DNA from 3 places in the Spongiibacter taiwanensis genome. Region 1 is predicted to be linked to each of the others. Evidence: predicted binding sites of a transcription regulator. Region 1 holds the regulator's gene; each other region holds the start of a gene.
The links. Region 1 encodes PhoB, which activates phosphate uptake and scavenging genes when phosphate is short. Its sites were predicted from a motif close to TGTCATAAANNTGTAACA; they were not measured.
Positions count from the first base shown of each region.

Region 2: the regulator PhoB is predicted to act here: its motif matches at 2,175-2,192, upstream of NCG89_RS03825 (esterase-like activity of phytase family protein).
Region 3: the regulator PhoB is predicted to act here: its motif matches at 2,668-2,685, upstream of NCG89_RS15190 (choice-of-anchor I family protein).

Region 1 covers NZ_CP098455.1:64,236-68,413, reverse strand. Annotated here, with positions in the region: gene NCG89_RS00320 (PstS family phosphate ABC transporter substrate-binding protein) at 1-401, opposite strand, end outside; gene phoR (phosphate regulon sensor histidine kinase PhoR) at 494-1,789, opposite strand; gene phoB (phosphate regulon transcriptional regulator PhoB) at 1,797-2,504, opposite strand; gene purU (formyltetrahydrofolate deformylase) at 2,589-3,443, opposite strand; gene NCG89_RS00300 (SPFH domain-containing protein) at 3,450-4,178, opposite strand, start outside.
Region 2 covers NZ_CP098455.1:788,511-792,688, forward strand. Annotated here, with positions in the region: gene NCG89_RS03825 (esterase-like activity of phytase family protein) at 1-2,111, opposite strand, end outside; gene NCG89_RS03830 (DNA-3-methyladenine glycosylase I) at 2,333-3,013, shown strand; gene NCG89_RS03835 (DmsC/YnfH family molybdoenzyme membrane anchor subunit) at 3,153-4,178, opposite strand, start outside.
Region 3 covers NZ_CP098455.1:3,353,565-3,357,742, forward strand. Annotated here, with positions in the region: gene NCG89_RS15185 (TonB-dependent receptor) at 1-276, shown strand, start outside; gene NCG89_RS15190 (choice-of-anchor I family protein) at 543-2,396, opposite strand; gene NCG89_RS15195 (TonB-dependent receptor domain-containing protein) at 2,707-4,178, shown strand, end outside.

The DNA of each region.
Region 1 (4,178 bases):
ATCGGATTATCCTTGTGCACAAACACCGCCAGGGCATCAATGGCCACAGGCACGGCAGTGGGTTTGTAGCCGTATTTGCCTTCAAAGGCCTCGATTTCCTTATCCTTCATTTTTCGGCTCATTGGGCCGACATTGGAGGTACCCTCGGTCAGCGCTGGGGGCGCGGTGGACGACCCAGCGGCCTGGATTTGCACATTCACATTCGGGTAATGCCGCTTAAAATCTTCAGCCCACAGGGTCATCAGATTGGCGAGGGTATCGGAACCGACGCTGGAGAGATTTCCGGCGACACCCGACGCTTTCTCGTAAGATGCCAGACCGGGGTCTACTTCGGCGCCCGCCAGCGAGAACCCTGCGGTCACACTCAGCGCCATTGCCATTAGACTTTGCTTGATTTTCACGGACCTCTCCTCAAACCAGTAAACTCGTCTAAGGGGGCACTCTAAACCCCAATTGTTACAGTTATGTTACAAAACGATGACTACCCAAAAAATCACTTTAACTTATTGATTAGTAATGATTTTGGAAAAACACAACTGAAGCAACTGCCCTGGGATATGACACTTTTAATACGCAATTCGGCGCGATGTCGAATCAACACGTGCTTGACAATCGCCAGCCCAAGGCCGGTACCGCCAGTGTCGATGGAGCGACTTTCCTCGACGCGATAAAAGCGTTCGGTCAGCCTGGGAATGTATTGCGGCTCAATGCCAATGCCCGTGTCTTCGACTTCAAAATAGGCGTGATAGTCATCCTGAAACCAGCGCAGAGTAATTTGATCCCCGGCCTCGGTGTACCGCGCAGCGTTGACCGCCAGGTTCGAGAAGGCGCTGCGCAGTTCAGCGTAGCAACCCCGTAGGTCAGCATCATCATCGCATTCAACCCGAATCTCCCGCTCCCCTTTTGCCGCGGCCGAAACCTCTTCGGCAATCATTTCCATCAGCGGGCGCATTCTGATCTGCTCTTGCTCGGAGGCCGGCAACGTTTCCAGCCGCGACAACAGCATCAAGTCTTGAATCAGATTATGCATGCGCCGGGATTGTTGCAGCATCTGAGCGATGGCCCGATCCCAACGGGGGTTTTCGCCACCGTGCTCGGCAAAGGTTTCGAGATAACCATTGATAACAGTCAGCGGCGTACGCAATTCGTGGGATACGTTGGCAACGAAGTCCTTGCGCATTTTTTCGAGGCGATGGGTCCGGGTCACATCTCGCGCAAACAACAACCTACTACCCTGGCCGAAAAAACTGATATTGATACTCAGCTGTATATGCCCATTGACTGGAGACGACATCTCCAATGGCATTTTGTATTTTTCTGATTCGAAATAACGCAGAAAGGCTGGCGCACGGATCAAGTTGACTAGTTGGCGCCCCGTGTCCTCCTCGTGCTGCAACCCAAGCAAGTCCACTGCCGCGGTATTGCACCATTCAATATTACCGGCTGCATCCAACATCACTACGGCGTCCGACATAGACGCAAACGACGCCCGCAGATACTCCACCGTAGCGCCCAGACGCGCCCGATCCTGGGCGCCCTGACGATGCAGGTCGTAGATTGAATCTAAAACCTGTCCCCACATACCTGTTGCCTCCGGTGGCTCACCGTCCATGCCACCCTGTAACCATGTATTCAATTTTTTGAGTTGTAACAACAGCCAAGCACACGCGGCAATAGCAGCAATCAGCAGCGGCCAAACACCCACTTGGAACAGCGCGCACACCAACGCAATGCCAATTAGGGGAATACTGACTTTAGTCAGCTCGGTCTTCCAGCCACTATCCCGCATTGCGTCGTCAGGCGCTTATGCCAGTCGCAGAAAAACGGTAACCGGTGCCTCGCACGGTCTGGATTAACTGACCGAAATCCTGACGATCCGTCTGCAGCGCTTTACGCAAACGGCGGATATGCACGTCAACCGTGCGCTCTTCAACATAAACGTTGGTTCCCCACACCTGATCCAATAGCTGGCCACGACTGTAAGCGCGCTCTTGGTGGGTCATGAAAAACTTGAGCAGTTTGAATTCGGTTGGGCCCATATCAAGGGGGTCCTGGTGGGCAAAGACCCGGTGACTCGCCGGGTCGAGTTTCAAGCCATTCACTTCAATACTTTCCTCGTCACTCTGACTGCCACTGCGACGCAACACTGCCTTAATCCGGGCCATCAACTCCCGGGAGGAAAAGGGTTTGGTGATGTAGTCGTCAGCACCGACGTCCAGACCCTGGACGCGGTTATCCTCATCGTCCTTAGCGGTCAGCATAATGACCAACAGGTCTTTGGTGAGCTCTTCACGACGCAGACGGCGCAGCAATTCAATACCGCTGGTCACTGGCATCATCCAGTCGAGCAGAACGAGGTCGGGGCGCTGATCAACGATAATGCCATGGGCTTCCTGGGCATTACTGGCTTCCAGGCACTGGTAGCCGGAAAGTTCGAGGCCGACCCGAATCATCTCGCGAATAGCCGCCTCGTCATCGACAATCAGAATGGTCTTTTCATTCATTCTATAAGCCTTTAACGACGATTTTCATGACTGCATTAAATCGACACTTGATGACATTTTTATGACGATCGGTTTTTTTCTAATCTAATCAAACACTACCGTTTTATTCCCGTGAACTAGCACGCGATCTTCCAGGTGATTGCGCAGGGCACGAGCGAGTACCGCCTTTTCCACGTCTTTCCCCAAACGCACCATATCATCCTTGCTGTGTCGGTGGTTCACCCGAATCACATCCTGCTCGATGATGGGGCCTTCGTCGAGGGTCTCAGTCACGTAATGGCTGGTTGCACCGATAAGCTTCACCCCACGATCAAAGGCCTTTTGATAGGGATTGGCACCAATAAATGACGGCAGGAAACTGTGGTGAATATTGATCATTCGGCCCGGAAACGCCTGACAAAACTCCGGCGGAATGATTTGCATGTAGCGGGCCAGCACCACGCAGTCGGCTTGGGCAGCCAGGGTGAGCCGCATAATCTTGAGTTGGGCCTCAACTTTCGTCTCGGGAGTAACCGGCACATATTCAAAGGGAATACCGTGCCACTCCACCATACTGCGCAGGTTTTCGTGGTTACTAATGACGCAGGGAATGTCGCAGTCCAGCTCACCGCTGTGCCACCGGTGCAGAATATCGGCAATGCAATGGGAAGCGTGGCTGGCCAGAATGACGACTTTACGTTTGATATTGGAATCCACCAGCTGCCACTCCATGTCATAGGAGCCGGCAATCTCTTTAAAGCCTTCGCAAAAGGCATCAACACCGTGGGTCAATGACGCTGCGCGAATTTCATTGCGCATGAAAAACCAGTTACTTTCGGCGTCAGCGTGATAATTCGCTTCCGTTAGCCATCCGCCTTGCTCGGCAACATACTGGCTCACCCGCGCGACAATACCAACCCGGTCGGGACAACTGATAACCAGTCTTAAAGTATGCTCCATAAACTCCTACGCCTTGTTCAAAATGCCCTTGAGCGCCTGGGGCAGGTCTGCGGGCAACACAACCGTTTTCGCATTGCTGGAGCTGGACAGCTCCACCAGGGCATCTGCATATTTCTCGCCCAGCAAAAACAACGCCGGCAACTCTTCTCCCTTCACCGCCGCCGAGATCGCCTCAATCGCCGCGCCGCTGGCCCGCGCCAGCACAACCTGCGCCTGGGCATCCCGCTTGGAAGCCTCTAGCCGCCCTTCTGCCTCCAGAATGGCAGCCTGCTTTTCGCCCTCGGCTTTGGTGACTGCCGCCCGCCGCTGGCGCTCGGCCGCCGCCTGCTCCTCCATCGCCTGTTGCATGGTTGGCGAGGGACTGATGTCCTGAATTTCCACCGTCTTCAGGGTAATTCCCCAGTCGGCAATATCGTCAGAAATTGCCGCCTTCAATTTGGCTTTGATCTGGTCTCGGGAGGACAGCGCCGCGTCCAGGGCCATCTCGCCGATGATGGAACGAAGCGAAGTTTGTACCAGATTCTGAATGGCCAGAGTGTAATCCTCCACCCCGTACACCGCCTTTTCTGGCGATACAATGTTGATATAGGCCACCGCGTTGGCAATGATCACCGCGTTGTCCTCAGTGATAACTTCCTGGGAAGGGATATCCAGGACAATATCCTTGGTCGTGATCTTATAGGCCACGGTGTCCACGTAAGGAATAATAAAATTCAAACCTGGCGCCAGGGTGGA
Region 2 (4,178 bases), 720 kb from region 1:
TCGTAAATGCCGATTCGCACATTGGTTTCGCCCTGCCAAGCCCGCTGGAAGGCGACATACAACTTACCTTCAAACTCTGCTACACCTTCAAAGCCGTTGTTACGCTGCAGCGCGTTTACCCCATCGGGCAGAGTCACTACGGCTGTGATCACCCCTTTAGCATCGGTTTTTACCAGCAAATTCTGACTCGCCACTGGACCGTCAACAAGGTTCCCAGAACCTTCAGAGGCAATCCAGAAGCCGCCATCGGCCGACTTGGCAATGCCCTCAGGATCGATATTCACCGTCTTGTCGGCGTTGATCGCCCCGGCCGGGCGAACACCAGCGGGTAAGGCTGCCAGGATGTCATTGCTATCCACCAGGTAGGTCTCTTTGTTGATCACCGCAGGGCTGCTGCTGACGTCGAGGGTAAAAATGCGGTTTTGCAGGTAGTAGCTGTCATCCACGGCGTAAACCAGTTTGCTGTTAACCGGATCAGCCGACAGGCCTGACAGGGCCGCCCAGGGAATCGGCGTGCCATCGATGCGGTCTTGGGAAACAATGGAAGGATAGTTCGCTGACGCCTGCCCATACTGGTAGATGTTCAGGGCTGAACGGAAGACATCGTCCCGGCTATCCTCTTCACTGGCGACCACCAGCAGATTACGGCCGGGGATGGCCAGCGCGCCCTCGGGACCAATGGCCGCCGGAAGTACCTGCTTGAACACCGGGTTGCGCAGATCAGCCACATCGTAGACAAACACCACACTGGCGCGCTCAGAGTTCACAAACAAATAGCGCTCACTACCAAATACACCAAACTCGGCGTTTTCGGGCTCGTTGCCTTTATTGTCAGAGCGATCATCGGGGTAGTGACCAATCCGCGCAGTCAGCAAATCAAGCTGATTGCCCGTTTCATATATCACTGCGCCAGCGGTATCAAAAACACTGAAGCCGCGGCTACCGCCGTCCAGGTCACCCTCGTTAGCGGTCACAAAGTAGCTAGTAGACAACCAGGTCACGCCGTCGGGCTCACGCAGCACACCCTTCTGGCTGTCTGTAAAACTGATAATGGATTCGTTGTCGGTATCAATCTGGTCCAAATCAACGCTACCGGCGCTGAAGTGATTCACCACACTGCCATCGCTCAAATCGACCAACACCAGGTGGTTGTTTTCCTGCAAACTCACCACGGCAATATTGTCGCTATTGATGTCGATATACTCAGGCTCGGGATCGCTCGGATAAAGATCAGCAAGGCCAGTGAGCTCGACCGTGCGAGTTACCCACTCCCCAGGTGTACCGACCAGATCCACGATCACCAAATTCCCCGCCGGCAGTTGTGGCGGCGCGCCGTCACCTAGGTCTTCATCGCGCTCGTTTTCAATGGCGATGGCGGCATAACGGCCATCTGGGCTAACGGCCACAGAATCGGGTTGGCCACCCAGGTCGATACTGCGTACAACACTGCGGCTGGCAATATCCACCACCGCCAATGCGCCGGACACATTAATAAAGTCTGCCGAGGTATTCATGACAACCAGGGCAAAATCGCCTTTCACCGCCACCGATGTTGGCTCACCCGCCAGCGCCAACACACCCAAACCGGAGGGCTTACTGGGGTCAGTAATATCGACAAAACCGACTTGCTCCATGGGGCTGTCGGAATAAATCAAGGTCAAGCCGTCCTCGCTGGCAGCCACAATTTCGGCAGCGGTGGTGTCATCCACGTCGCAGGTCGCATCCAACTGGAGGCACACGGGGAAGGCAGCAATGCGATTAAAGTTTTTGCTGTCATTCACCTGAGTGGGTGTGCAGAGGTAAGAGGTTGCGGTGATTTCTGACTCGGCCAGTTCGCCATCACCGTCCAGGTCTGGACCCGAATCCAATCTGACACCACCATTAAAGCATTGCTCATTCCCGGCATAGAGAGTGGTTTGTTCTACCAGGCCATTCGCGCCATTGCTACCGGGCGCGCCGGGTGTTCCCGGTGATCCAGCGGCACCTGGCGACCCGGCTTGTCCGTCTGCGCCGTCACGGCCATTGCGTCCATCATCGCCGTCGCAGGCGGCGAGAAAAAAGGGACAGGCTAGCGCAATACCCAGCGCCAATGCGGTTTTCTTAAGCTGCATAACATCTCCTCAATCGAGCGGATTTTTTTGTAGCTCGATGCTAAAGAGCGAATGCGACACGCAGCCTACAGATTTATGCCAAAACGGCGGCAATTGTGTGACAACAGCCCGAGCAAGACGGCGTTAGCAGCCGCTAGTGCTTTGACGAGAACACCGATATCTGGAACTATGCTCCACTAACAGTGAGCATGTGGCTCTTATCGACATTTGCGGAAAACACCATGCCCTCCCTTTACAAGTCCTTTCTCACTCAAGCGATCGAGCATCACGGCAGCATCGCCGCTATTGAAGAGCAGCTCCCCAGTCCCGCCAGCCCTCAGACATTGATACGAACGCCCGACAATCGTTATCTGGCAGAAATGGCCGCGTGTATTTTTCGCGCAGGCTTCGTGTGGCGAGTGGTTGAGCAGAAGTGGTCTGGTTTTGAAACGGTGTTCAATCATTTCATTCCTGTCTGGGTTGCCTCGCGCTCACCAGAGGAATTAGAAAACCTGGCCCGGGACCCCAGAATCATTCGCAACTTGAGCAAGGTCAGGGCGGTTCAGGAAAATGCCATGATGGTGCTCGATCTAATCAAACAGCACGGCAGTGTTGGCCAGTTTCTCGCCGACTGGCCCGACGACGACACCATCGGTCTTTGGGCCTACTTGAAAAAGCACGGTAGCCGATTGGGCGGCAACTCTGGTGCCTATTTCCTGCGTTTTGTCGGCAAAGATACCTTTATCCTCAGCCGCGATGTGTGCATTGCATTACGCACTGAAGGCGTTATCGACACAGACACCCCCACCTCCAAACGCGACCTGGCCAAAATTCAGGCATGCTTCAACAATTTGCGCCAAGACAGCGGCCGCAGCCACGCCGAACTTAGCCGCATACTCGCCATGTCCAGAGGGCCGGGCTAAGCGATTCCGCGCTGCCGCCAGACTTAGCCCACCGCAAGAGCCGGCGACGACTTGCCGCAGGAGTATATTGTCTGTCGCCAGGGACACGCCGGGTTCGATTTCCCGAGATTCGATTTCCAGAGCGTCTATCCCCAGCGGCTCAATGCCCGTGCGCCACCACACCGACCTGAGGGAGGTTCGCCAGGCCAATTTCCTTGGCATGCTCCTCAAAATCCTTATTCTTCCAGAAGAACGCCCCCGGCATCGTGGTAGGCACCACCAGCACATAGAACAGGGCCCGACCGATCGTGGCGACGACAAGGGCCGACAACAGCAGGCTGGCCAGCAATACCAGGCCGGTACCCGTTACCTCCATACCGAACAGCAGCATCACCCCTGCCAGTAAAGCATTTGCGCCGAGCAGGCCATTTCGCAGCCAGTAACTCTTGCCAAACAGTGTGCTCTGAACATAGTGCGATACGCTGCCCTCATTGTTGGCCAGGTTCATATCGGCGGCATGGCGCCACAGACCAATCAACTCAATCACACTCCCCACTACCACACCTGCCAGGACGATCCCCATCAATGCCCCGGCATCGCCACCAATAAACAGCAGTGTTGGCAAACCCATCACCGCAACCAGCAGCCCCCCTAGGGTTACACTGCTACCGACAAAGGCACTACCCGTTTGCCAGTGGTTCCAGAATGGCCGGGCAGGGATTCGATAACAGCGGTACATGTAGTACAAACCCACACCGCCAGATATCAACGCTAGATAAGCGAACACCGTTGCAAGGCCACGGTACTGGCCCCACTCACCCAGCCAGGAAATAAACACGGGATTCTCCGGCAGCATTGCCAACAGGTGCAGGCCACCAAACACCATAAACAGCAACATACCGAGCCCTTCCCTGCACACGGGTGAGTGGCGCAAATTATTGAACCCTCGATAGGCCCGCAGCGGTTTGCCCAAGTGGGTGGCCGACATCAGCATGCCGAGCCCCGCCAAGCCCACCGCGACGGCTATCAAAGGAACATACATCACGGAGTCACGCAGTTGCACCAGAGCATCGACACCGAACTCTGCACCCAAAAAGCTGAGAAAAAAGGCACCCAAGGCCGTCTGGCTCACTAGGGTAAAAATCACCAAGGGGTTTTCGCGGGAGCTAAGCTTTTTCAGGCTCCA
Region 3 (4,178 bases), 420 kb from region 1:
CCCGTCGCCAGTGGCATGGCGCGCTTCAACGCCAGTTATTACTACTCATCAAAGTTCTATTTTGATGCCGCCAATGACACCCATCAGGATGCCTACGGCTTGCTGAATGTGCGGCTTAGCTGGGCGCCTCAGGATGAGCGTTACGAGATTGCTGTCTATGCCAACAATGTGACTGATGAGGAATACCTGGTCCAGGTATTGGCCCAGAGCGCAGCAATGCTACAGCAATACGGCACGCCGGCTACCTATGGTGTGGAGTTCACCTTGCGTTTTTAGCCAATCCGATTTGCCGGCGGCATTTGCCGCCGGGTAAAGAATATCACCCGCCTGGCCCACAACCCTGTGGGCCTTTTTTTATTTGATAAGCACGTTGACGAGAGCAAAAGGGCTGCTCTGGTGGTCCCTGCGGCAAATAAGGTCACACTCAGAGCGTCGGTGTGGGTACGAACCAAGGCGGGTTTTCACCGCTAATGGCCAGCCCTTTCGGGCACAAAAAAGCCCGCTGAAGCGGGCTTATTGGTATTGCTGAGGGCCGGATTGCCTTAGTTGACGATCTCGATATCAAAGAAGGCGGTGGTGCCGCTCACTTCGTTGCCCACAATCAGCATGGGACGGCTGGTGGGGCTGTCTTCGGCGCTGACAAACTTGATGGACTCGGGGCCGAGATCGCCAACCAGGTCCAGATCGTCTTCGACATCAGCCAGAGTGAAGTCCCGTGGGTTGATGTACTGAACGAAACGGGGCGATTCGGGGTTGCTGATGTTGTACACCATGACGCCACCGACCCGCTCCAGACCGATAAAGGCGTAGGTCTTACCGGCAACCACACCCACTTCAATGGCCTCAGGCTCGGGACCTTTGTCGTCGGAGCGATCGTCACCTTCGTTGTCATCGTTGCTGGCATTGAAGCCGAACAAGCCCAGACGGTTGGCAGTAATGACTTCAAAGTCGCTGCCAGAGTCATACACCCGCTGCATGGTGCTCGCATCCCAGATTGAGAAGGAGCGGGCACCGTAGCTGTACAGACCTTCGTAGCTGCAATCGGCCTCAGGTAAACCGGTTGTCGCCAGTGATGCACAGGCGCCGGTGGTACCAAGGTTGGCAACCACTTTCAGACGACCCAATTGTTCGTCCTCGTCAAAGCCGGCAGGCAGACGGGCCAACAGGTCAGCGGAGAACGTGGCGCCATCATCTTCGATATCTTTGATGCGCACTTCATCCAGGTAGTGGAAGCAGTCGCCGTCGTCAAAGTCGAATCCGCCCTGAGCGGTACAATCGGCTTCATCAGCCGCGCCAGTCAGGTATTCGCGACCATCGCCTTCGTTGGCGGTCAGCAGGTAGGTTTTGCCGGCGACTTCAATGATTTCGGCGCTGTCAGGCATGTACACACCAAACACCGGCCAGTTGCGAATATTGATCGCACCGTCGTCGTTGCTCGCGTCGAGTTCGTTGCCGGGAATCGAGAAGTCCTTGAAGCCCAGGCCAGTAATGCTGGCCACGGTATTATCGGCCAGATTGATTTCGGCCACGGCGTTGTTTTCTTGCAGCATTACGTAGGCGGTTTGGCTATCGGCGCTGACCACCACGTATTCCGGCTCCAGGTCGGCGCCCTGAGAGGCCGATTTGGACGAGATGCGCACCGGGCCCGTTAGCGCAGCAGTGCCAAGGCTAATCTGAGTCACGTTGGCGGCCGTTACATTGGTGATACCACCAGAGACATCGATCACGGTCACGGTGCCTTCCGGGTCGATAGAGTAATCGCCATTGGGCTCGCCTTCGTTGGCGACAACCACTTTGCTGCCATCGGGGGTGAAGGTCAGCATATCGGGCAGTGCACCGGCCTGAAGGGCGGTGACGAAGGTGCCGTCAGTCTGATAAAAGGCAACGTAACCGGGCTGGGTTTTCGGGCTGGCTTCAATGGCCACAGCCAGAAAGCCATCGTAGACAGACACACTGTTAGCGGCGCCTAGATCGTCGGTGTCGATGCCTTCAACGGCGCCAGCCACATCCGCGGCCACATTCAGCGAGCTGATCAGCGCGGGCGCTGCCGGATCGGTGGCGTTGAGTACATCGACCTTGCCAGACTGGGCATTGACCACAAAGGCGCGGTCAGTAGCGGGATCGAAATCAACAATCTCCGCCGCTGACTCGTCAAATTGACCCGTTTCAAAGCGGCCCATGAAAGACAGCACGATATTGGTGTCGGTCGCGTTTTCACCGGCCGGGCCCTGGGGACCCTGGCTGCCGGGTGTACCCGGTGTGCCCTGTTGACCCTGCTCACCTTGAGGGCCCTGGGCGCCGGTTGCACCCCGATCTCCATCATCCCCGTCGCAGCCGGCCATCGCCAGCAAGGCGGCGGTGATACCGGCTGCGATGGTGGTTTTTCTAATAATCATAACGATCTCCTACAGTTTGCAAAATGCTGCCAGCAGCTTCCGCGTGTTCTATTGCAGGCTCGTTATGTTTTGATGGCGGTTTTATGAAAATCGGGTGAAAGCCAGGCGGTTGGGTTGGGGAGGCGGGATGATCAGTCACGGGCACACTGAAACACCGAGTGTCAGTAGAATTCCGAATAAAGCTAATGTCGGTGCCACCGTATGGTGAGTTTTGGGCCGGTGCTGCCATCCGGTGGGCGCGTCATCCGGCCATTTACTGATGCGCTTACCTTATGACAAAAATAAAACAGTGGTATGAGGTGATTAACCTGTGAGGCTGACAGCGGGTTTGACGGTAAGCGCGACTCTTGCAGTGGGATTGTTTGCGACAGACCGGCTAAGCGCCCAGCAATGCCAGGGCTTTATCTGTCTGGAAGAGATGATCGTGACGGCCAGTGTAGAGGGGCGTCAGCGCTTCCAGGCCAGTATCGCCACCAGTGACGTATTACCCAGCCAAATCGACTTGAACGGTTCCGCCAATTTTGCCGAATTGCTGCGTTTCGTGCCCGGTGTGCGTGCAGAGGCCAGCGGTGGCGAGGGCAATGCCAATTTGACCCTGAGGGGCTTACCCATTTCTGCTGGTGGCGCCCGCTACCTCCAGATTCAGGAAAATGGTCTGCCGGTGCTCCAGTTTGGCGATATTGCCTTTGCCACCGCCGACCAGTTTGTGCGTTTTGATGAGGGTGTTGAGCGCATTGAGGTGGTGCGCGGCGGTTCTGCGGCAACCTTGGCCAGTAATGCGCCCGGGGGGGTAATCAACATTATCGACCGTATCGGTGCCGGCAATGATGGGACGGCTGGCGGCGCGCTGAAACTGAGTCAGGGTTTGGGGCATGACCACCAGCGCCTGGATTTAAATCAGTACAGCGGAGAATTGCTGCCGGGCCTGAGTGCATCGCTTGCAGGATTCTATCGGCGCAGCGACGGCCCGCGGGCTGAAGGGGACAGCCCGGCCCAGGGCGGGCAGCTTCGCTTTGGGGTGAACTACTTTTGGGAGCAGGGCGAGGCCCAGCTCTATGGCCGGTATCTGGATGATCAGGTGCCGATGGACATGCCGGTGCCGGTTAAGGTGTCCGGTGGCCGAATTGAGACCCTGCCGGGAATCGATCCGCGCCAGGCCAATTTCTACTCGCGCAACTGGGGAAGTGACGCCACCTTTGATCGAAATAACACCAATCGCCGCCACGAGGTGAGCGATGGCTTGACGGTGACGTCTGCGGTGCTGGGTGGCAGTTTCAGTGTATCGCCGACACCGACCCTGACGCTGCGCAATCGCAGCCGTATTGCTGATACCGATGGTCGATTTATTGCCGTGTTTCCTGCCGATAATGGCTATGATGCCGGCCCCTTCGTTGAGGCGTCCGGCCCGAATTCAGGGGCGGACTACGCCGGCGAGGTGTTCACCGCCACCGTCTTCAACGTCAGTATCGACGATGTGTCGAATAGGGCGAATGACCTCAGCCTGGAAAAGCACTGGACCTTGGGTAATGGTGACGAAGTCAGTGCCACGCTGGGGTACTTTTACGGTGTTCAGGATGTGGCGCTTACCTGGCAGTTTAATCAGTATTTGCTGGGCCTGGTGGAGCGACATGCACCGTTGATTGGCAGCCATGATACCTCTGCAGAGGTATCATGGCTGCTGGCCAGTGGCACCGATGTATGGGGTGGATGTTGCAACCGGGCCTTTGATATTCGCTATCGCACCCAGGCGCCCTATCTTGCCTTGGCCTGGTCCCGGCAGGA